One region of the Sphingomonas sp. 2378 genome, then DNA from elsewhere that is predicted to be linked to it. Evidence: riboswitches for the same ligand, from Rfam matches in the RefSeq annotation. Region 1 holds a riboswitch; each other region holds the start of a gene.
The links. A riboswitch is a leader RNA that binds a small molecule or an ion and turns the genes downstream of it on or off. The one in region 1 is predicted to bind cobalamin.
Positions count from the first base shown of each region.

Region 1 (7,674 bases):
CAGCGGCGGCCAGAAGGGAATAATCGCGGTGACGACGACGCCCGAGAGGATCAGGTCGAAGGGACGCACCGCCCGCGCCACCATCGCCCCCAGGCCGCCGGGCCGGAGCGGCGGCAGGACTCGTGCCCAGACCAACGGCCCGATCCGCGCCGCCGCCGGGATCAGCGCGATCCATGCCCAGCCCTCTGGCGGCACGCGGTGGAGCAGCACCAGCTTGGCGAGCAACTGCATCACCAGCGCCACCACCCCAAAGCTGCCGATATGCGGATCGGCCATCACCGACAGCAGCCGCGACCGGTCGCCATGTGCCGCGCCCAGCCCGTCGCTGACATCCGCCAGTCCGTCCAGATGCAGTGCCCCCGTCACCCAGACCCAGGCGATCAGCGCCGCCAGCGCCCCGATCCACGGATCGACCCGCGCCCCCAGCCAGCCCGCGCCCGCGACGATCACCCCGATAGCCAAGCCCGCCACCGGATAGAGCCGGATCGCCCGCGCGAAATCCTCGGCATCCGCCTCCACCCGCGGCATGGGCAGGCGGGTCAGGAAGCCCAGCGCGACGACCAGCGTTCTCATGTCGTGACCAGCCCGGTCACCTGCGCCGTGCGCGGCACGCCGTCCCACACTTCCAGTGTCAACAGGCTGGCATAGGGCAGGGCGAAGGCCCAGACGGCGCGGAAGTCGAAGCCGCACAGCACATGCAAGGCGGCGCGCATCGCCCCGCCATGGGTGACGATCAATGTGGGCTCGGGCTGCAAGTCGGCGATGGCGGCGGTGACCCGCGCCACCAGATCGGACCAGCGCTCGCCGCCGGGGGGCGGGGCGTCGTCGGGGTCATGCCAGAAACGATCGAGCGCGGCCCGGTCGATCGCGTCGGGGGCCAGTCCGTCCCAGTCGCCAAAGTCCAGTTCGCGCCAGCGGGGATCGATCTCGGTCGGGCCGATCGCCTCGGCGCAGGCGCGGGCTCTCGACAGGTCGGAGCCGATCCGTCGCACGACCTCCACCCCGCGCGCGCGCTCGACACAGGCGGCGAGGCCCCGTGCCGTCGCCGGGCTGTCGGTCCGCCCCAGCATCCGCCCCGTCAGTTCGGGCTCGCCGTGACGAAGCAGATGGAGGCGGAACCCGGTCACGCGGTGGCGACCCCCGCTTCGGCAAAGGTCGCCATGCCGTCATGCGCGGCCAGCGCCGATCGGATCACCTGCACCGCCACCGCCGCGCCGCTACCCTCGCCCAGCCGCATGTCGAGCGACAGGATCGGCGTCAGCCCCAGCCGGTCGAGCAGTCGGACATGCCCCGGCTCGGCGGAGCAATGGCCCGCCAGGCAATGGGCGGCGATCCCGGGATTGGCGAAAGCGAGCGGGGCGATCGCGGCGGTGCCGATGAAGCCGTCCAGCACGATGGGTACGCGCTTCGCCCGCGCGGCCAGCACCGCGCCCGCGATCGCCGCAATCTCCCGCCCGCCCAGATGGCGCAGGATTTCAAAGGCGCTGCCCAGATGGTCGCGGTGCAGGGACAGGCCATCGGCCACGGCGACAGCCTTGCGCGACAGGCCTTGCGCATCGACGCCGGTGCCGGGGCCGACCCAGTCGGACGCATCGCCTCCAAAACTGGCGGCGGCGAGCGCGGCGGCGGGGGTGGTGTTGCCGATCCCCATCTCGCCCAGCACCAGCAGGTCGGCATCGCCCACCGCGTCGGCCCCGGCGTTCAGCGCGGCGAGGCATTCCGCCTCGCTCATCGCCGGTGCGGTGGTGAAGTCCATGGTGGGCCGGTCGAGATCGAGTGGCACCACCGACAGCGCCAGCCCCGCCGCCGCCGCCAGCGCGTTGATCGCGGCTCCTCCGGCGGCGAAATTGGCGACCATCTGCGCGGTCACCTCCGCCGGAAAGGCGCTGACCCCGCGCGCGACGACGCCGTGATTCCCGGCGAAAATGACGGCGCGGCCCCGTTCGATCCGGGGACGCTCGCGGCCTTGCCATCCGGCGAGGAAGATCGCGATCTCCTCCAACCGGCCCAGCGAGCCGGGGGGCTTGGTCAACTGGCCCTGCCGTGCGGTCGCCGCGTCACGGGCGGCCGCATCGGGTTCGGGCAAGGTGGCCAGTGCCGCCTCGAACGCGGCGACGGTGGGGAAAGCCTTCATTCGACGACGAATCCTTCGGGCGGCGTGCGGGTGAGGAAATGGCCCTTCACCCCTTGCGGCCATTGCTTGTACGGCACCTGCCCCCAGTCGCTGGCGGCATAGGCCCGCGCATAGTCCAGGATGGCGCGGGCGGCATCGTCATCGGGGGCGAACTTGCCCATGACATAGCCGACCTTGCCGGGGCAGCGCAGATGGACGGTGCAGAAGGACTGGCAGGCGAACAGGCAGGGCATCTCCTCGACCGCCACCTCGGCATAAGCGGGGTCGGAGGCCTGGACGCGGCGCAACGCCTCGACCAGCAGCGCGCCGCCGCGCTTGCCGTCGTCATTCTCGCGCACGTCGTCGGACAGGCGACAGGTGTTGCAGGCGACCACGGCGGGGCCGTTGGTGGCGGGTTTCAGCATGGGACGGACTCGGTCACGGGGCATTCTCCACAAAGCGCCGTCGCCCGCGCGAGGGGAAACCCCCGTCCGTCCGGCACACCCTGACCGGTCGAAGGACGACCGCGACGGGCAGGTCTCCTGGCTCGCGGGTCGGGGCCGGTCCGCCGCCTTCTCAGGGGTGTTCTGCCCCCAATGGCGTGATGGCGAACGGCTCGCCGCTTACAGTTGCAGGGGCAGCCGGGGCATCGCACCCCATTCCCTTTTCATCCCCCGCCAAGGGGAACCTGTCGCGGGAGGAGCGATAGGCGTGTGGAGGAGGGGAGGCAATTCTTTCCTTCCGGCCCCTTCCTCCTCTTTTCCACCCCGGCGCAGGCCGTGGTCCAGGCGCCGTTCGCGATGTGGTGCGCTCCATTGTGCGCCGAAACTGGACCCCGGCCTGCGCCGGGGTGGTGCGCACGATATGCGGAAGAAACTCACTCCTCGCCGCGCAGAGCCTTCAGGAAGAACGCATATTGCCGCCGCATGGCATATGCGACCGGGCCGGTGGAGCGCCCGGCGGTATGCTCGCCGCCGGGGACGACCAGCAGGTCGAAATCCTTGTCCGCCTTGATCAGCGCATCGACGACCTGCGTCGTGCTGGCGGGATCGACGTTGGAATCCTGCTCGCCGACGACCAGCATCAGCTTGCCCTGCAACTGCCCGGCATGGACCACGCCCGAGGCGTCCAGATAACTCCGGTCGACCGGATAGCCGAGCCATTGTTCGTTCCAGTCGATCTTGTCCATCCGGTTGTCGAAACACCCGGCATAGGCGACCCCGGCCTTGTAGAATTCGGGGTGGAAGAGCAGCGCATTCAGTGTGCTCTGCCCGCCCGCCGAGCCGCCATAGATACCGACGCGGGTGATATCGGCGGCGGGGTCCTTCGCGTTCAGCGCCTTCATCCAGGCGATGCGATCGGGAAAGCCGCTATCGGCCAGGTTCTTCCAGGCGACGTCGTGAAAGGCCTTGGAGCGGTTGGCGGTGCCCATGCCGTCGATCATCACGACGATGAAGCCCAGATCGGCGAGCTGCTGCATCCCCATGACCTTGTCGCCGCCGGAGAAAGCGCCGAACGGCCAGAAGCCCTTGGGCACGAAACTGTCGTGCGGTCCGGCATAGATGTTCTCGATCACCGGATAGCGCCTGGCCGGGTCATAGTCGCGTGGGCGGACGACCAGGCCGTAGATATCGGTCTTGCCGTCGCGGCCCTTGGCGGTGAAGCGTTCGGGCGGGCGGAACCCGGCGGCGGTCAGCGCGGTGATGTCGCCCTTTTCCAGCGTCTGGATCAGGTGGCCATCGCGGGCGTCACGCCATTCCATCGTCTCCGGCAGGTCGGTGCGGGAGAAGACGTCGACGTAAGTGGTCATGTCGGGAGAGAAGCGGACTTCGTGAGTCGCATTCTCGCGCGTCAGCCGGGTCAGGTTGCGGCCGTCGAAATCCACCCGGAACCAGTGTTTGTAATAGGGGTCTTCGCCCGGCACGAAGCCGCTGGCCGAGAACCAGATTTGCCGCTTCTCGTCATCGACCTTGGCAATGTCGCGGACGACCCAGTTGCCTTTGGTGATCTGGCGGACGACGCGGCCGGTCGCGCCGTCGATCAGATAGAGATGCCGCCATCCGTCCCGCTCCGACGCCCAGAGGATTTCGCGGCCCAGCCCCTTCACGTCGTGCGACCAGATGCGGTCGCGGAAGACGAAGGTCTTCGCGCTTTCGGTGACGGCGGCATGGGCCGCGCCGGTGTCGGCATCGACCGCGATGATCTTCGCTTCGCCGAAGCCGCGTTTCAGATCGTCAAAGGCGAAACTCCTGCTGTCCGCGCGCCATTCGGGGGCGGACAGGGTATAGGCACCCGCGAACAGCGCCGGGTCGATCTCGGTCCGCTGGCCGTCCGCGACGCGGAACAGGACGGGCGATTCCTGATCCACGGCATCGCCGGGCTTGGGATAGAGTTGCTGGACGACCTCGGGGTGGACCTTGCCCGGCGGCGCGGCGAGGACGCGGGTGACCATGCGGGCATAGCCGGGGCGGACGCGCTGGAGCGCGATATGCCGGCCGTCGGGGCTCCAGGCGATGGTTTCGGGGTCGTAGAAATTGGCGGGGCTGCCGTCCTGGGAGCGCCAGACCTCCTTGCCGCCATTCGCGGTCCGCACGACCAGATTGTCGTCGAGGACCAGCGCCTCCAGCCTGCCATCGGGGGAAAGGCGGGGATGGTTGTCGGCGGGAATACGCAGGTCGCGCACCACGCCAAATCCGCGCGGGCGGGCAGGGTTCTCGGGCGGGACGATGGTGCAGACCGGTCGGATGACGGTGCAGCGATAGACGGTGTCGTCATAACCGATCGAGAAACGGATCGCCGTGCGGTCGGGCGAATAGGCGAAATGCTCGAAGGGGAGGCGGGAAGGTTCGACCGGCTTGCCCGTCACCTTGGACAGCGCGGGGGCGAGCGCGGCGGCGTCGAAGGCGGGAGCCTTGGCGCGGGTGGCGGCGTCGACATCGACAAAGGCGAAGCCGCCCGCCACCGTCTTGCGATAATGGAAATGCCGCCCGTCCGCATCCCATTCGGCGGGCGAGGCGATATCGCGGGTCAGCCATTGCCACTGGTCGCGAAGCGCCAGCGACGTGGCGATCCGGTCGGGCACGGTCTGCGCCGCCAAGGGCGAGGTGGTCAGCGACAGGGCGAGGAGGGCAAGTCGCTTCACTGGGCGGCTCCGATCGTGAAGCTGTAGGTCAGCGGCTGGAGCGCGATGCGATAGGGCATGTGCGCGCGGCCATCGAGGTTCCAGCCGGTATCGCCCCCGACCCCGGCCTGCGCGGCGTCGATCAGCAGCGTGCCGTCGCCATGCGGGCGGATATCCGAACTATGCGCCTTGCCCGGCGGCTTCATCGCGAGGTCGGCATAGGGGAAGGGCAGGGCGTTCACCGACAGCGGCTGCGCCCCCGTCACCCGGAGCCCCACGCCCGTGCCGGTCAGTTGCACCCAGCGAACATCGGTCTTGTTGCCGCTCTCCTGCGGGCGGGCATAGTCGTGATACTGGTCCGCCAGCGCGCCGCTCCAGCGGGCGATGCTCGCGCCGGTCTTGCGGTCGGCATAGCTTTCCCAGGGGCCGCGCCCGAACCAGCTCACCTGGCCGAATTGCTGCCCCGGCGTCGCGAAGGCGAGGCCGACGCGCAAGGGATCGGGCAATGTCGCGCGGAGCGGCGTGAAGCGCACCGTCGCGGTCGCGCTGCCGTCGGGAGCCATGGTCCAGCGGGTCCGCATCTTGACCGATCCCACGCCCATGTCGTGATCGACGACGATGGCGTTGCCCTCGCGCTGGATATGGTCGAGGCGGCGATGCTCGGAGAAATATTGCCACATCGCATGGCTCTTGGGCACGCCAGCACCCACATCATTGTCGGTCGGCGCACGGGTGAAATTGGGCGCGCCGCCGGTCAGCAAGGTCTTGCCGTCACGGGCATAGCGGCGGACCAGGCCCGTTGCGCGGTCGATCTCCAGTACCGCATTTTCGGCTTTCAGCGTCATTGCGTCGGCGCTTTCCTCCGGCACGACCGATCCGGCGGTGGTGGCGGCGAAGACCGGGGCGGAGAGCGCGAACTGCTCCCAGCCGACGACATGACCCGCGGGCAGCGGCGGGATCGCCCCCGCCTTGGTCCGCGCGCGCAGGATCAGCGAGCGTTCGGCCGCTGCGTCCTTCGCCGGGGGCAGGGCGAAGGACAGGGGGGCGCTCGCTCCGGCCGCGACCGATGGCGTGGCGATGCTGCCCCGCGCCGTCTCGACGCCATTCTCCAGCACCGTCCAGTCCAGCGTGAAGCGCGACAGGTCGATATGGTCGTGGCGGTTGACCACCTGCCAGCCGCCGCCCTCATGGGTGAAGTGGACCGGCGACTGGACATGCGCCATCTCATAATATTCGGGGTCGGGGGTGCGGTCCGACTGGATCACGCCGTCGCCCACGGGGCTGTCGTCGCCGTGCAGCCCCGCATCCTTGGGATCGGGATCATAGTCGAGGCCCTGGCCCCAATAGGGGCGACCATCCTTGTCCTTGAGGCTCATCGTCTGGTCCACCCAGTCCCAGACGAAGCCGCCTTGCAGTTTCGGGTATTTGCGGAACACGTCCCAATAACCCTGAAAGTCGCCCAGGCTGTTGCCCATCGCATGGGCATATTCGCACAGGATCAGCGGCTGGGTGAATTCGGGCCTCTGGGCATAGTCGGCCAGCTTCTCGACATCGTCATACATGGGCGCGAAGATGTCGACATAGGCGTTGGTCGGATGCCGCCAGCCGCTCATGCTATAGCCGAGGAAGTTGATCAGCCGCGTCCTGTCATGCGCGCGAATCCATTTCGCCGCCGCCTCGAAATTGGGCCCGACACCGCTTTCATTGCCCAGTGACCAGAAGATGACGGACGGGTGGTTGCGGTCGCGCTCGACCATGCGCTGCACCCGGTCGAGATGCGCCGCCGCCCATTCGGGTTTGTGCCCCAGATTGAGCGTCGGGTCGTTCTTCTCTTGGGTGAGGCTGAGATAGCCGTGGCTCTCGATATTGGCCTCGTCCATCACGTACAGGCCATATTCGTCGGCGAGGTCGTACCAGCGCGGATCGTTGGGATAGTGGGAGGTGCGGACCGCGTTGATGTTCGCGGCCTTCATCAACTCGATATCCTTGCGCATCGTCTCCTCGGACACGATGCGGAATGTGTGCGGGTCATGTTCGTGCCGGTTGACGCCGCGGATCATGATCCGCTTCCCGTTCACCCGGACCTCGCCGCCTGCGACCTCGACCGTGCGGAAGCCGATGCGGCGGCTGGTCGCCTCGATCAACTTGCCCTTCGCGTCGAGCAGTTCGATCAGGAGGGTATAAAGATTGGGATCTTCGGCGCTCCACGTCTTCACGCCCGGAACCTGCGCCGTGATCGTCGCGCTGGTGCCGCTGGGCGTCGCGGTCCGGGTCAGCACCGTCCGCTTGCCGTCGAGCAGGGTCGCCCGCACGCTGGTGGCCTGAGCCGCGCCCGCCAGATCGACCTCCGCCGACAGCGTGCCGTCGCGATACTCGTTGGTCAGCCCGGCCTCGATTCCCAGGTCGCGAATATGGATCTGCGGCGCGGCATAGAGGGTGA
Region 1 covers NZ_JAXCMJ010000017.1:59,867-67,540, reverse strand. The annotation lists gene cobS (adenosylcobinamide-GDP ribazoletransferase) at 1-573, opposite strand, end outside; gene SM191_RS10510 (histidine phosphatase family protein) at 570-1,127, opposite strand; gene cobT (nicotinate-nucleotide--dimethylbenzimidazole phosphoribosyltransferase) at 1,124-2,134, opposite strand; gene SM191_RS10500 (DUF1636 domain-containing protein) at 2,131-2,538, opposite strand; cobalamin riboswitch at 2,629-2,820, opposite strand; gene SM191_RS10495 (S9 family peptidase) at 2,991-5,255, opposite strand; gene SM191_RS10490 (glycoside hydrolase family 2 TIM barrel-domain containing protein) at 5,252-7,674, opposite strand, start outside.

Region 2 (7,674 bases), on a different contig from region 1:
GCCTGGGTCGGCTTCAGGACGAAGCGCGAGGTGTCGACGACCTGGATGTCCCATTCGCGCTGGCCGGTCATGCCCGCCCCGCCGCCGGTGATCGTCAGCAGCCGCTCGCGCGCCGCATCGACCTGGGACGGGTCGCGCAGCATGAAGCTGAGCTGGCCGCCACGGACCGAGATGTCACCGATGTCGATACGCGGATTGCCGCGCCGCATCTCGGCCGCGACCTGGTCGCGCATCGTCTCCAGCCGGGTATTGGCGAGGTCGGCGGTGTCCGCCTCCAGCAGCAGATAGCTGCCGCCCGCCAGGTCGAGGCCCTTGTTGACGCGCGGATGGGGGATCGCCCCCCATTTGTCGGTCATGCTCTCGGGCAGGAAGCTCGGGATCGCCAGCAGGCACAGGGCCGCCAGCAGCGCGACGATGGAAGCGACCTTCCAGCGGGGGAAATCCAGCATCGGTGGATCAGTCGTTCGCGGGCTTGGCGGTGGGATCGACCACGTCGGTCAGCGTCGCCTTGACCACGCGGACGCGGACATTGGGGGCGATCTCGACCTCGACCAGCGTGTCCTCGACGCGGGTCACCTTGCCGACGATGCCGCCCGCCGTGGTGACCTGATCGCCCTTCTTGACCCCCTCGACCGCCGCTTGCAGCGTCTTCATGCGACGCTGTTGCGGGCGGATCATCAGGAAGTAGAAGACCACGAAGACGAGGAGCAGCGGCGCGAGGCTGAGGAACGAGGCGGCGCCGCTGGACGCGGCGGCCCCGGTGGTTGCCTGGGCGGTGAAGGGAATGAACATTCGGACCCGTCTATGCTGAATGGGCACGGGCACCGGCCGACCGATGACGATCGACAAGCCCCCATGTCGGATAGCCTGCCCGCTACCATCGCAGGCGGACAGGCGCAATGGAGAGCCGGATGTGGTGTCGGCACCGTCGCAACATCAAGGCTTGCATCCCACGGAAAACCCGCCTAGAGGCCGCCGCTCGGTCGGGGCGTAGCGCAGCCTGGTAGCGCATCACACTGGGGGTGTGGGGGTCGCAGGTTCGAATCCTGTCGCCCCGACCAATCTTCTTCCTACATGGGCGGATGACGGCGGAGCGGGCGGAAGCCCGTTCTTTCGCCATGCCCATTCCTCCCTGCGCAAAGCGCGGGGAGGGGGACCGCCGCGCAGCGGTGGTGGAGGGGCGAGGGGCGTTTGCCCCTCCACCACTCGCTGACGCGAGCGGTCCCCCTCCCCAAGCAAGCTTGGGGAGGATTGGGCGTTACCGCACCGTCATCCCCGCCGCCGTGATCTGCGACAGCAAATTCGCCCGCACCGCATCCGTTACCGGAGGCAATGGCCGCGCCGCCTTGCCGTGGCGCAGGCGTTCGCGGTCCTTTTCGTCCGGCTCGACCCGCCGGACCCGCACCGCCGCCCTGCCCACCGCGCGCAGGCCCAGTTGCTCCGCCGCGCCGCGTGACAGGTCGATGATCCGCGACGATCCGGCGAACGGCCCGCGATCGTTGACCCGCACGATGATCCGCCGCCCGGTGTCCAGCGCCGTCACCTCGACATAGCTGGGCAGCGGCAAAGTCGTATGCGCCGCCGTCGCCCAGCCTGGGCGGAAGCGTTCGCCATTCGCGGTGCGCTTGCCCGATTCGCCGCCATACCAACTGGCATAGCCCAACATGTCGTAGGTCGCGTCCTCGGCGGGGACATAGGTGACGCCGCGCACCGAATAGGGCTTGCCGATCCGCACCGGATAATCGCTGACCGGCCGGTAGTTCCCGCCGGAGCAGGCCGCGACCAGACAGGCCGCCGCCGGTGTCCATCGGCGCATCGCTTTCCTTATCATGGATGTCGATTAAGCCGCGCACGCCGCCGGATAAAGCCGTTTGCGCCTCCATCCGCCGCAGACTATCCCCATGACGACCGGAACGGGCTTTCAGCCCAGACCGGTCTTTCGCGCCGGTGCCCTTCGGGGCTTGAAACGGGAATATGGTGCAAATCCATAGCTGTCCCTGCAACTGTAAGCGGTGAGCGAGCGATGCCGGTTCCTGCCAACGGGGAACAGCCACTGGAGCCATCCGGGAAGGCCGCATCGCCGACGCTTCGACCCGCAAGCCAGGAGACCTGCCGGTGCGAGTCGCTCTTGCCGCGATCCAGGGGATGGTCATGGCCAGGATATATTGTATCATGCGAGCGACGCCCATCGGCCGATACGAATCGGCCATCTTGCCCGGCGTGCGTCCGTGGGGCGGGATGGTGACCGCGATCGCGGAGTTCGGCCTTTGTCGCAATGACGCCAGGGGTATCACCCATGTCCAACCATCCTGCCGGAGCCCCCCGCGCCCGGTTGCCGCTGAAAAAGCGGGTCGCGCTGTTGATGGGCGCGCTGATTATCGTCAATATCGCCGTCTGGGGCTGGGCGCTGAGCGTGTTCGCGGGCAACAGCCTGATGCTGGGCACCGCCCTGCTCGCCTATAGCCTGGGGCTGCGCCACGCGGTCGATGCCGATCACATCGCCGCCATCGACAATGTCACCCGCAAGCTGATGCAGGATGGCCAGCGACCCATCGCGGTCGGCCTGTGGTTCGCGATCGGCCATTCCGCCATCGTACTGATCGCGGCGACCACCGTGGCGCTCGCCGCCAGCACGCTCGCCGATTTCGAGGCGTTCGGGCAGAGCGGCGGAACCATCGCCACCATCGTCTCGGCCAGTTTCCTGTTCGCCATCGCGATCATGAACCTCATCATCCTGCGCGACGTCTGGACCCGGTTCCGCCGGGTGGCGCGCGGCGAGCCGATGGCGGAGGCCGACGCCGACATGCTGTTTTCCGGGCAGGGGCCGCTGTCGCGGCTGTTCCGCCCGCTGTTCCGCCTGATCCGGCGAAGCTGGCATATGGCCCCGCTCGGCTTTCTGTTCGGGCTGGGCTTCGACACCGCGACCGAGGTGGCCATTCTGGGGCTTTCCGGGGCACATGCCGCCGATGGCGTGTCGCTGGCGACGATCCTGGTCTTCCCCGTGCTGTTCGCGGTCGGCATGGCGTTGATCGACACCGCCGACGGGCTGGTGATGCTGGGGGCCTATGAGTGGGCGTTCGTTCATCCGCTGCGCAAGCTCTACTATAATATGACGATCACGCTGGTTTCTGCCTTGGTGGCGCTGGTGATCGGGGGGATTCAGGCGACCGCCCTGCTGGCCGAGCGGTTCGGCTGGACGGCGGGGCCGTTCCGTTATGCGGGCGCGCTGTCCGAGCATTTCAACGTGCTGGGCTTTGCGATCGTCGGGCTGTTCGTCCTTTGCTGGGGGGCGAGTTTCCTCCTCTATCGCTGGCGCGGGTTCGCGGCGATGGAGGCGCGAATTGCCAAGCCCGGCGCGGCGGGATAAATGCCGCACATCGGGGGCGAAAGTCTCCGAAGATCGCGCCGGTGCCCGCAAGGGCTTCAAACGGGAATGGGGTGCAAATCCCCGGCTGTCCCTGCAACTGTAAGCGGTGAGCGAGCGATGCTGGTGCCCATTGAGGCACGGCCACTGGAGTGATCCGGGAAGGCGCATCCCCTTGCTTCGACCCGCGAGCCAGGAGACCTGCCGGCGTCATGGTCGCTCTTGCCTGGACCCAGGGGATGGTCGGGGCACGGTTCTCCGTCGGAGAGCGACGAAGCCATGCGGCCGGGGCCGCATCGGTCGCCGGTCAGCGGGATGGATGCAATGTCGCGCCCGTCCGTCACCGCTCCGGCGATCCGCCCCATGCCGTGCTCGCTCGTCCGGCGCGTCGGAGAATTGTTTTGCGCGATCTTTCAAAGGTCCCCGTCACCATCGTCACCGGCTTTCTGGGCGCGGGCAAGACCACGCTCATCAGCCATCTGATCCGCAACGCGGGCGGTCGTCGCCTGGCGGTGGTGGTCAACGAGTTCGGCACGCTGGGCGTCGATGGCGACATCCTCCAGTCCTGCGCCATCCCCGACTGTCCGGCGGAGAATATCGTCGAACTGGCCAATGGCTGCATCTGCTGCACCGTCGCCGACGACTTCATTCCCACGGTGGAGAAGCTGCTGGCGATGGAGCCGCGCCCCGATCACATCCTGATCGAGACCTCGGGGCTGGCGCTGCCCAAGCCGCTCTTGAAGGCGTTCGACTGGCCCGCCATCCGCTCGCGGATCACGGTGGACGGTGTGGTGGCGCTCGCCGATGCGGAAGCCGTCGCGGCGGGCCGCTTCGCCCCCGATCTGGATGCGGTGGAGGCCCAGCGCGCCGCCGACCCCAGCCTCGACCATGAAACGCCGCTGTCGGAAGTGTTCGAGGACCAGTTGGCCTGCGCCGACCTCGTGCTGCTCACCAAGGCCGATCTCGCCGGGCCGGAAGGCGTCGCCAGGGCGCGCGAAATCATCGCCGCCGAAGCCCCCCGCCCGCTGCCGATGGTCGAGGCGGTGGACGGTATCGTCTCCGCCGAGATCGTGCTGGGGCTGGAAGCCGCCGCCGAGGACGACATCGCCGCGCGCCCTTCGCACCATGACGGCGCGGACGATCACGAGCATGACGATTTCGACAGCATCTCGGTGATGCTGGGCGAGGTGGATAGCCCCGAAGTGATCGCCGCGCGCATCGTCACGCTGGCCGAACAGCAGGATATCCTGCGCGTGAAGGGCTATGCGGCGGTCGCGGGTAAGCCGATGCGCTTGCTGGTGCAGGCGGTTGGTCGCCGGGTGCGGACGAATTACGACCGCCCCTGGGCCGCAGGCGAGCCGCGCGGCACCCGTCTGGTCGTCATCGCCGAGCATGACCGGATCGACCGGCCTGCGATCGAGGCCGTGCTGAAGGGCTGAACGCGGTGCATCTCGTCTTTCGCGAGAGCCATGGGCTGGAGGAACAGGCGGTTCCACAGGATCTGGGGCAGCGCCCCGGTGACGTGGTCGTGCTGTCCTTCTCCGACAGCGATCTCAGCGCCTTTGCGGCGGGCTGGCGGGCGGGGGGATTTCCCTGGTCGCTGCGGCTCGCCAATCTGGCGGCTTTGGTCCATCCGCTGTCGGTCGACACCTATGTCGAGCGGACTTTGGTTCATGCGAAGGCGATCCTGATCCGGCTGATCGGCGGGGCGGCGTACTGGGATTACGGCCTGCGCGAAGTCGAACGGCTGGCGCGCGAGCGGGGTATCGCGCTCGCCGTGCTGGCGGCGGATGGGCGCGAGGACCGGCGGTTGATGGCGGCATCCACTGTCGATGAGGCGGTGGTGCGGCGGTTGACGGTGCTGTGCGATGCGGGTGGGGCGGATGCGGCGGCGGTGGCTTTGGCGGCGTTGGCGGCAGTGTCGCCCGTGGCTCTTGCCCCTCCCCAACCCCTCCCCCTGCCGGGAGAGGGGCTTTTCGCTGGTACGTTCGCCACAAGCACGCCCCTCCCGCAGGCGGGAGGGAATGGGGGAGGGCCCTCGCCCCAAGCGATGTCGCCTGCGGCCTTGCCCCTCCCCAACCCCTCCCCCTGCCGGGAGAGGGGCTTTGAATTGGCGCCGGTTGGTGGTTGGACCCCAGACGTTTTGCACTGTCCCGCCGCAACCCTGCTGACCGCAACCCGCCCCCGAGTTCTGATCGTCTTCTACCGCGCCTATCTCGCCGCCGCAGATCTGGAACCCATCGCCGCGCTCCACACAGCGTTGGGCGAACGCGGCTTCGACACCATCGCCCTTTTTGTTCCCTCGCTGAAAGCCGAGGGCGCGGGCCCCTGGATCACGCGCTGGGCCAAGGCCCTCACCCCCGCCGCGATCGTCAACGCCACCGCCTTTTCCGCACGCGGCGAGGACGACACCACCCCGCTCGACGGCGCAGGCGTGCCGGTGTTTCAGGTGGCACTCGCCACCAGCGATCGCGAGGGCTGGCATGGCTCGCCACGCGGCCTGTCGCCCGCCGACCTTGCCATGCATGTCGTCCTGCCGGAGATCGACGGACGGCTGTTCGCGGGCGTGGTCAGCTTCAAGCAGCCGGGGACGCGCGACCCCGATTTCGACGTGGCGCTACGCCTCCACCGCGCCGAGCCGGAACGCATCGCGGCGGTGGTGGACAAGGTGGCGGGCTGGGCGAAGCTGTCCGCGACCCCGGCGGCGGAGCGGCGGCTGGCGATCCTCCTGTCAACCTATCCGGGCAAGGACTGGCAGGCGGCCCATGCGGTGGGGCTGGACGGCTTTGCCTCGACGGAGGCGATCCTGAGCGATCTGCGCGAGGCCGGATATGATGTGGAGCCGCAGGCGGATCTTCCCGCCGCCCTGCTCGCCAACCGGATCGCCTGGCCGGTCGCTGCCTATTGCGAAGCGCTAGCTGCCTTGCCCGAACCCTTGCGCGCCGACCTGCTGGAAAGCTGGGGCGCGGTCGAGGATGATCCCTTGGTTCAGGGTGACGCCTTCCATTTCCCCGCGCTCGTGCTGGGTAAGGCCATCGTCGCGCTTCAGCCCGAGCGCGGGCGGCAAGAAGCGCGGGCCGACGATTATCACGATCTCTCCCGCTGCCCGCGCCATTCCTATGTCGCCTTCTATCTCTGGCTGCGGGCGCAAGGGATCGACGCGCTGGTCCATGTCGGCGCGCATGGTACGCTGGAGTGGTTGCCCGGCAAGGCGGTGGCGCTGTCCGATGCCTGCTGGCCCGAGGCGCTGACGCGCGACTGGCCGGTCCTCTATCCCTTCATCGTCAACGATCCGGGCGAGGCGGCGCAGGCGAAGCGGCGACTGGGCGCGGTGACGATCGGGCACGTCCCCCCGACGCTGGGCCAAGCGGAGACAGGCGCGGGGCTGGGGCGATTGGAGGCGTTGCTCGACGAATATGCCAATGCCGACGGTCTCGATCCCGCGCGCCGCGACCGGCTGCGCGCCAGCATCGCCGAGGAGGCGGAGAGCGTCGGGCTGGGCGAGACTTTGGGGCTGGCCGGGGCGGAGGATCCGCTGGCCCGGATCGACGCCTTCGTCTGCGACGTCAAGGACAGCCAGTTCGGCGAGGGACTCCATATCTTCGGACGCGGCGAACAGGGCGCGGCCGAACGCGCCGGGCTGCTCGCCGGATTGAACGGAAAGCGTGTCGCGGCGGGGCCTTCGGGGTCGCCTTATCGTGGCCGCGCCGATGTGCTGCCGACCGGGCGTAACCTCTACGCCATCGACCCGCGCGCGGTGCCGAGCCGGGCGGCGCATCTTCAGGGAATCAAGCTCGCCGAAGAACTGATCCGCCGCCATATGCAGGACGAGGGCGATCACCTCCGTATGTTGATCGTCGATCTCTGGGGCTCGGCGACGATGCGGACCGCGGGCGAGGAGTTCGCCATGGCGCTGCACCTGATCGGGGTCGAGCCGGTTTGGGACCCCCGCTCCGAACGGGTGACGGGGTTCGAGGTGATGCCGCTGATGCGCTTCGACCGGCCGCGTGTGGACGTGACGCTGCGCGTGTCGGGGCTGTTCCGCGATGCCTTTCCCCATCTGGCGGCGCTGTTCGGACAGGCGGTGCGGGCGCTGGGGAAGCGGAACGAGGAGCCGGACTGGAATCCTTTCGTCGGGCAGGCGACCCCACGCGTCTATGGCCCCGCGCCGGGGCGTTACGGCATCGGGTTGGACCCCAATGCGGGCTATGACGAGGCGGCGCGGATCGACGCGGGACAGAGCTGGCTCGCCGCCTCGGCCACCGCGCTCGACGATGGCGACCGGCGCGATGCCGAGGGGGTCGCCGCGC
Region 2 covers NZ_JAXCMJ010000023.1:9,645-17,318, reverse strand. The annotation lists gene secD (protein translocase subunit SecD) at 1-449, opposite strand, end outside; gene yajC (preprotein translocase subunit YajC) at 457-792, opposite strand; tRNA gene SM191_RS12255 (tRNA-Pro) at 985-1,061, shown strand; gene SM191_RS12250 (septal ring lytic transglycosylase RlpA family protein) at 1,259-1,816, opposite strand; cobalamin riboswitch at 1,929-2,131, shown strand; gene SM191_RS12245 (HoxN/HupN/NixA family nickel/cobalt transporter) at 2,297-3,367, shown strand; cobalamin riboswitch at 3,390-3,587, shown strand; gene cobW (cobalamin biosynthesis protein CobW) at 3,766-4,803, shown strand; gene cobN (cobaltochelatase subunit CobN) at 4,809-7,674, shown strand, end outside.
Region 2: another riboswitch for cobalamin. It lies ahead of SM191_RS12245 (HoxN/HupN/NixA family nickel/cobalt transporter); the one in region 1 lies ahead of SM191_RS10500 (DUF1636 domain-containing protein).

Region 3 (7,674 bases), on a different contig from region 1:
GCAGCGGCATGACGGCGATGGTCGCGGTGTCGCTCTATCTGTTCACCATCGCCTTCGCCATGATCGCGCTTCGCGTCTGGGACAGGCCGATCCGCCGGTTTCTGGGGCGGAGGGGCGGCGTCGCGTAACGCCGCCCCCGACGCTCAATAGGTGTAGCGCAAGGTCGCGAACACCGTGCGCGGGTTGCCATAATAATTGCCGCGCGCGGTGGAGTTGATGCGGGCATAATAGGTCTTGTCGAACACATTGTTGACGTTGACCGACAGGCCCAGCCGCTGGTTCACCTCATAGCCCGCGCGCAGATCGACCACGGCATAGGCCCCCTGCCGGACGATGGTGGAGGGCACGAACGCCCCTTGCGCGTTGCGGGTCGCCGCCGCACCGCCATAGGTCTCGCTGAACCAGGTCATTCCGCCGCCCAGGCTGGCCCCCTGGAGCACACCGCCCTGCGGCTTATAGTTGGTGAACAGCTTGACCATATGCTCGGGGATGATCGGGGTCAGGGTCAGCCCCTCGACCACCGGGTTGATGTCCGACAGATATTTGGTGCGGGTCAGGCTGTAGCCGCCATTGATCCGCCAGCCCGGCAGGATCTCGCCCGATGCCTCCGCCTCGATGCCGCGTGCGCGGACCTTGCCGAGCTGATAGACGATCAGCAGGTTGTCGGGGTCGTTGATCGTGCGGTTGCGCTGCGTGATCTGATAGGCCGCGGCGGACAGCAACAGGCGCTTGTCCATCAGGGCCAGTTTGGTTCCCGCCTCATATTGGTCGCCGACCAGCGGCTCGATCGGGCGTCCGTCGGGGCGCTGGCGGCCGCCCGAGCTGACCGGACTGAAGCTGTCGGCATAGCTGGCATAGACGTTCCAGTCGCCGGTCACGTCCCACACCGCGCCCGCATAGGGGGTGAAGCGGCCGTTGAAGCCATAGCGGGTCGGGGCCGGGATCGTGCCCGAGGCGACCAGAAGGGTACGGATCGTCGTGTCCCACCACGTCACGCGCCCGCCGCCGGTCAGGGTCAGGCCCGTGACCGGGCTGAGCCGCATCTGGCCGTAAATGCCATATTGCTCCACGTCGGTCGCGCTGCCGCCATAGACCTGGGTGACGAAGCGGTTGGTGCCCGGCACGCGATAGGGCGCCGAGGGGCCATAGGGCTTCAGCGCCGGTTCGGGCGGCGAGACGGGATCGAAGACGTTGATCGTCGCAAAGTTCGACAGGCGGGTATAATAGGAGGTGCCCGAGCTGGCCTGATAATCCCAACCCAGGATCAGCGTCTGGTCGCGGCCGAAAAGCGGAAAACTGCCGATCGCATTGAAGTCGAAGGCGCGGGTCTGTTGCTTGCTGTCGCCGCGATAGGCGATCTGGTTGGTGACGCCCTGATTGGCGGCGGTCACCGGCTGGCTGCCGATATAGCTGTAGATGTCGATGCGATCGACATCGGTATAGAGCCCGGTCGCGCGCAGCGTCCAGCGGTCGCTGACCCGGTGCGCCAGTTCGGCGAACCCGCTCCACGTCCTGGATTCGAACCGGTTCCATTCCGCACCCAGATAGGTGGAGCGATCGACCGACAGCAGCCGCCCGTCGCTGCCATCGCTGCCGCCCGCATAGCCGGGCAGGCCCGACTGGATCGCGGGGCGGAAGCGGTCGTAATTGCCCCCGACCGTCAGGGTGGTGCGCTCGCCGATCTTGAGCGCGCCCGTGGCATAGGCGGCGACGCGGTTGCGGTGCGCGGTGTCGAAGAACTGGTCCTGATCCTGGCCCATGACCCCGAAGCGGAACCCCAGCCGCTCGCTGGCGGGGAGCGACGCGTCCAGCTCCAGCCGGACATTGTCGAAGCTGCCCAGCCCCGCCACCGCCTGCACCCGCGCGGTGTCGAGCGGGCGTTTGCGGACCAGGTTGATGCTGCCCGCCGGATTGCCCGCGCCGCTGAACAGCCCTGCGGGACCGCGCAGCACCTCGACCCGGTCATAGAAGAACAGGTCGGGCACCACGGCGGGGAAGGCGAGGGCGAAGGTCGGGACACCGTCGATCAGGTAATTGTTGATCGCGAAACCGCGCGAGAAATAGGACGGGTCCTCGCTGCCCACGCCGTTGACGGTGATGCCGTTGGTCGCGGTCAGCGCATCTTCCAGCGTGAACAGATTCTGCGCCTCGATCTGGTCGCGCTCGATCACCGTGACGGTGTTGGGAATGTCCTTGAGCGGGGTCACGGTCTTGCCGACCTCGCGGCCATAGCTTTTGCCGAGCACGACGATGTCGTTGCCGGTCTGGTCCCCCGCTCCATTGTCGGTCGACGGCGTGGCACGGTCCGCGACGATGGGCCGGGCCCCCTCGGCCAGCGCCGGTGCCGCCACCCCCGACAGAGCGAGCGCAAGCGTCTTCAATGCCGAACCAGCCAGCATGTCGTTCCCCAATCTTCTATTGATATGCAGTCGCAATAGTCATGAGGTGCGCGGGCGTAAACCCCCATCATGACAAAATCATCATCTTGGGGTCGGCGGGTCAGCGGCGGCGGCGCGTCTTTCCGCCGGAGGGGGCCATGTCTTCGGGCGGTTCGCCGGACTCGACCAGCTCGACGACCTCGAACGCATAGCCGAGCCAGCCCCGCTGGCGCATCGCCTCGGCCATGGCGGCATCGTTCGCCTTGGCGTCCTTGCGCGACTTGGCATGGCCCCAAAAGACTTCGGTACGACCACCGCCCAGATCGGCGACGATCCGCCAATAATGGGTGAAGGGCGCGGCGGTCGGGCCGATCGTCTTCACATAGCCATCGGCCATGGTGGCGGTCAGATAGCGGGTCTTGCGTGCCATCATGCCGTCATAGCGCGGCTCGGCGCGATGCTCATCACCCTTGACGCCGCTGCCGCCAGCCCCCTACCGATGCGACGCCGGAATAATCCGGCAATGATCGCGCCGGTTCTCCCGACAAGGGGGATTAAAAGGGAACGCGGTGAGGGCGGCGACGCCCGAATCCGGGGCTGTCCCTGCAACTGTAAGCGGTGAGCGGATACGCACGGGGCGGCGATGGCCGGTCCAGCCACTGGGGTGACCTGGGAAGGCGCGTATGCCGCGATGACCCGTGAGCCAGGAGACCTGCCGGCGTCAGGTCGCTCATGCCTGGTCCAGGGGATGGCCGAGGCTAAGGTCTTTTCCGACGAGCGACGCCAACGATGGCGGAGGCGCAATGGTTTGCCATGGCGAGTGCGGAAGAGCGTCCAGTACGCATGGCATCCGGCCGTTCGGAGACGAACGGAAAAGCCTCGGCTTGTTTGCGACGAGACGCTATGGGCAATTGTATGTTATATCATTACAGATTCGGAGCGGTCCATCTGGGCCTGTGGGGTGGCGCGGCGCTTGTCCTGGGGACGGGACCCGCCTGGGCGCAAAAGGTAGAGGGGCAGGGGGCCGATGCCACCGTGCTGGTCGTCGGCACACGCGATAAACAGGCGCTGGATACGCCCAACGGCACGGCCAGTCGGCTGGGCCTGACCCCGCTGGAGACCCCTGCCAGTATCGCGTCGCTGGATGGCGAGACGATCCGCGCGCGGGGTGACCTGTCGATCGTCGATGCGACCACGCGTGCGCCGGGCATCGCCAGTGTCGCCAATCCCGGCAATGGCGGCACCGCGCTGTCGGCGCGGGGCTTTTCGGGGCAGGGATCGGTGCTGCAACTGATCGACGGGGTGCGGCTGTTCCCGGCGGCGGGGACGATCACCTTCCCGACCGATCCCTGGATGGTCGAGCGGATCGACGTGCTGAGCGGTCCCGCCTCGGTCCTCTACGGCCAGGGCGCGCTGGGCGGCGCGGTCAACGTCGTGATGCGCAAACCCACGGCGCAAACGCATGGTCAGGCCGAGATCGGCTATGGCGCACAGGACAGTGTCCGCGCCGCCGCCGGGATCGGCGGACCGTTGGGGGAGGCGCTGGGCTATCGCGTCGATGCCAGCTATCGCCGTTCGGACGGCTATGTCGATCGCGGGCATTCGGACAGCGTCGCCTTGTCGGGGACGCTGAAATGGACGCCCTCGCCGATGTTCGCGGTCACGGTGCGGGGCGATCATGGCGACCAGCGGCCGATCGGCTATTTCGGGACGCCGCTGATCGACGGGCGGCTCGACCTTCGAGTACGCGACCGCAACTATAATGTCGGTGATGGGCGGATGCGGTTCCGCGACGACCGCGCCTCGGTCCAGATCGATTGGACGCCGAGTGCGGTGATCAGCCTGTCCAACATCGCCTATTATCTGACCAGCGATCGCTTCTGGCGCAATCTGGAGAATTATTGCTGGGTGGGCGCGGGCGGCACCTGCACGGATGGTTCGACCGGCACCCCCGGCACGATCCGGCGGAGCAGCAATTACGGCATCCGTCACGACCAGACCCAATGGGGCGATCAGGCGAGCGTGACGTGGCGGACCGGGCTTGCCCCCGGCATCACCAATGCGCTGGTGGTGGGCGGGGAGGCCAATCTGGTCCGCTTCACCCATGAGAACGACTTCGGGTCGGACGCGCAAGTCGATGCGGTCGATCCCTTCGCCTTCGATCCCGGCCGCTTCCTCGATACGCAGGGGATCGCGCCCCGATACCGCACCCGCACGACCGCGCTGGCGGTCTTTGCCGAGGACCGGGTGACGCTGGGGGCGAAATGGTCGGTGATCGGCGGCTTCCGCTATGAGGAGAATCAGGTCCGTCGCTGGGCCATCGCCTATCCGGGCGGGACGCGGACCGACAGCTTCGTCTTCGAAAAGACCTTCCACAATGCGACCTGGCGGGCGGGCGTCGTCTATCAACCGGTGCCGACCCTGTCGCTCTATGCCCAATATGCCACCGGCGTCGATCCGCTGGGCACGTTGACCACGGTGTCGACCGGGCAGGTGGGATTCAGCAACGCGCGCGGCCATCAGGTCGAGGCGGGGGCCAAATGGCTGTTCCTGGGTGGCCGGGGCAGCGCGACGCTGGCGGCCTATCGGATCGTGAAGACCGGGCTGCTGGCGCAGCGTACCCTGTCGAGCCCCGTCGAGCAGGTGGGGCAGCGATCGGCCCAGGGGATCGAGGCGGCGGTGTCGGTCGATCTGCCACGAGGATTCGGGATCGACGCCAACGGCACCGTCCTGGATGCGCGGTTCGACGATTTCCGGTCGAGCGGCGTCGATTATACCGGCCGCACCCCGCCGAACGTGCCCGAGACGCTGGGCAATCTCTGGCTGCGCTGGGATGCATCGGCCAAGGTGCAGGCGCGGGCCGGGCTGCGTTATGTGGGGCCGCGCTTCTCGGACAATGGCAATGTCTTTCGCATACCCGGCTATGCGACGGTGGACGGCACCCTGTCCTATACGCTGAGCCCGCGCCTCGCGCTGGACCTGCGGGTCTATAACCTGTTCGACAAGGCCTATGCGGTCACCGCCTATGGCGACCAGCAATGGCTATTGGGGCGGCCGCGCGCGCTGGACATGGGCATCCGTGCGGCGTTCTGACCGTGCCTGGGGAAGGTCGGCCGTGCGGCTGGCCTTCCTCGTGCATCGCTGGGCGGGGATCGTCGCCTGCCTGTTCTTCGCGATGTGGTTCGCGAGCGGGCTGGTGATGCTATACGTGCCCTATCCCGCGCTGTCGCCCGCGCAAGGCTGGGCGGGGGCGACGCCGATCGACTGGAGCCGGGTCGATATCGCGCCGCGAGGCGAGGGTGGTGCCCGGCGGATCATGCTGGAGATGCGCGACGACACCCCCGTCTGGCGGATCGAGGGGGCGGAGGGGGAGACGCGCATCCAGTCGGCGGAGGCGGGTTCCGCGCCCGCTGCCGTCGATGCCGCCTATGCCCGCCGCGTGGCCGCGCGCTTCGGCCGGGCGGCGGTGCGCGGGGTCGCGCCGATCGGGCATGACCAGTGGACGGTGGCGGGCGGTTTCGACCGGCACCGCCCCCTGTGGAAGGTCGCACTGGCCGATGCCGCCGGGACCGAGCTTTATGTCTCCAGCCTGACCGGGCAGGTGGTGCAGCGGACGACGTGGGATCAGCGTTTCTGGAACTGGCTCGGCTCGGTGCCGCACTGGATCTACCCCACGGTGCTGCGCCGTGACGGCGGGCTGTGGCGGCAGGTGGTGATGTGGGTGTCGGGGCCGTGCATCGCAGTGGCGTTGACCGGCATGTGGATCGGCATCCTGCGCCTCCGGGCGGGGCGGCGGCGCTATCGCGGCGGGCGGGTGAGCCCCTATCGCGGCTGGATGCTCTGGCACCATGTCAGCGGGCTGCTGGGCGGTGTGATGCTGACCACCTGGATCGTCAGCGGTTGGCTGTCGGTTGATCCGGGACATGCCTTTGCGGGGAGCGCCGCGCCGCCCGAGGCGATGCGGGCCTATGCGGGGCAGGCGGGCGAACCCGTCGCGCTGGACCGGCTGGCGCGCCTGGCACGGGGCACCCGCACCGTCGAATGGAGCGGCGATGCGGGATTGCGGCGAATTGCGATCGACCGCGCATCGTCGCATCCGCGCTGGCTGGAGCAGGCGGGCCTGGTCGCCGCGCGGCCGGTCGTCCCCGCCCGCGCGGCGATGCTGGTGCCCGGCGGGCGGCTGGTAACGAGCGAGCGGCTCGACCGGCCCGACTTCTACTGGACCTCCACCGCGCGCCTGCCGGTCGTGCGGATGCGGTTCGACGATCCGGCGGCGACATGGCTGTATGTCGATCCGATGAGTGGCGCGGTGATCCAGCGACAGGACCGCGTCCGGCGCGCCTATCGATGGGTCTATACGTTGCTGCACTGCTGGGACTGGCCGTGGCTGACCGCGCGGCGGCCCGCCTGGGATCTGTGGATGTGGGTCTGGTCGATCGCCGGAATGATCCTGTCGGTCAGCGGCGTGGTGGTCGGCTGGCGGCGATTGCGGCGTCCCGCGCGCATGGGCGGGTGAAAACATGCGTGTCGGGCTTGGCGTGGGGGTGGGCGCCCGCTTAGATGGGGGCATGTGGCAACTCTACCAATTCCCGCTCTGTCCCTTTTCGCGCAAGGTCCGGCTGTTGCTGGGCGAGAAGGGCGTCGGTTACGAATTGGTCCGCGAATCGCCGTGGCAGCGGCGCGACGAATTCCTCGACATGAACCCCGCCGGGCAGACCCCGGTGATGGTCGATGAGGAGCGCGGCGTGTTGCTGGTCGATTCGATGGCGATTTCGGAATTCTTCGAGGAGACGGTCGAAAAGTCGGCGATGATCAACGGCACCGCCATCGGCCGCGCGGAGATACGGCGGCTGGTGACGTGGTTCGACACGCATTTCTATCAGGACGTGACCGGCCCGCTGCTCCACGAGCGCATGGTCAAGCGGGTGGCGCGCACCGGCAGCCCGGATGCCAAGGGCCTGCGCGAAGCGATGAAGGCGGCGGTCGGGCATCTCGACTATACCGATTATCTGCTCGACCATCGCAACTGGCTGGGGGGCGCGACGATGAGCCTCGCCGATCTGGCGGCGGCGGCGCAGATTTCGGTCGCCGATTATCTGGGTGGCATCGACTGGAAGGGGCATGAGCAGACCGCGCGCTGGTATCGCGGGTTGAAGAGCCGCCCGTCCTTCCGCCCGCTCCTGTCCGAGCGGATGGAGATGGTCACCCCGCCTTCGCATTACGACAATGTCGACTTCTGACGCGCCCGCCGATCGGATCGGGATCGAGGATTTCCTGGCGGTCGACATCCGCGTCG
Region 3 covers NZ_JAXCMJ010000028.1:34,763-42,436, reverse strand. The annotation lists gene SM191_RS13470 (acyltransferase family protein) at 1-128, shown strand, start outside; gene SM191_RS13465 (TonB-dependent siderophore receptor) at 144-2,399, opposite strand; gene SM191_RS13460 (hypothetical protein) at 2,500-2,808, opposite strand; cobalamin riboswitch at 2,895-3,112, shown strand; gene SM191_RS13455 (TonB-dependent receptor) at 3,294-5,471, shown strand; gene SM191_RS13450 (hypothetical protein) at 5,494-6,894, shown strand; gene SM191_RS13445 (glutathione S-transferase family protein) at 6,947-7,618, shown strand; gene SM191_RS13440 (tRNA-binding protein) at 7,605-7,674, shown strand, end outside.
Region 3: another riboswitch for cobalamin. It lies ahead of SM191_RS13455 (TonB-dependent receptor); the one in region 1 lies ahead of SM191_RS10500 (DUF1636 domain-containing protein).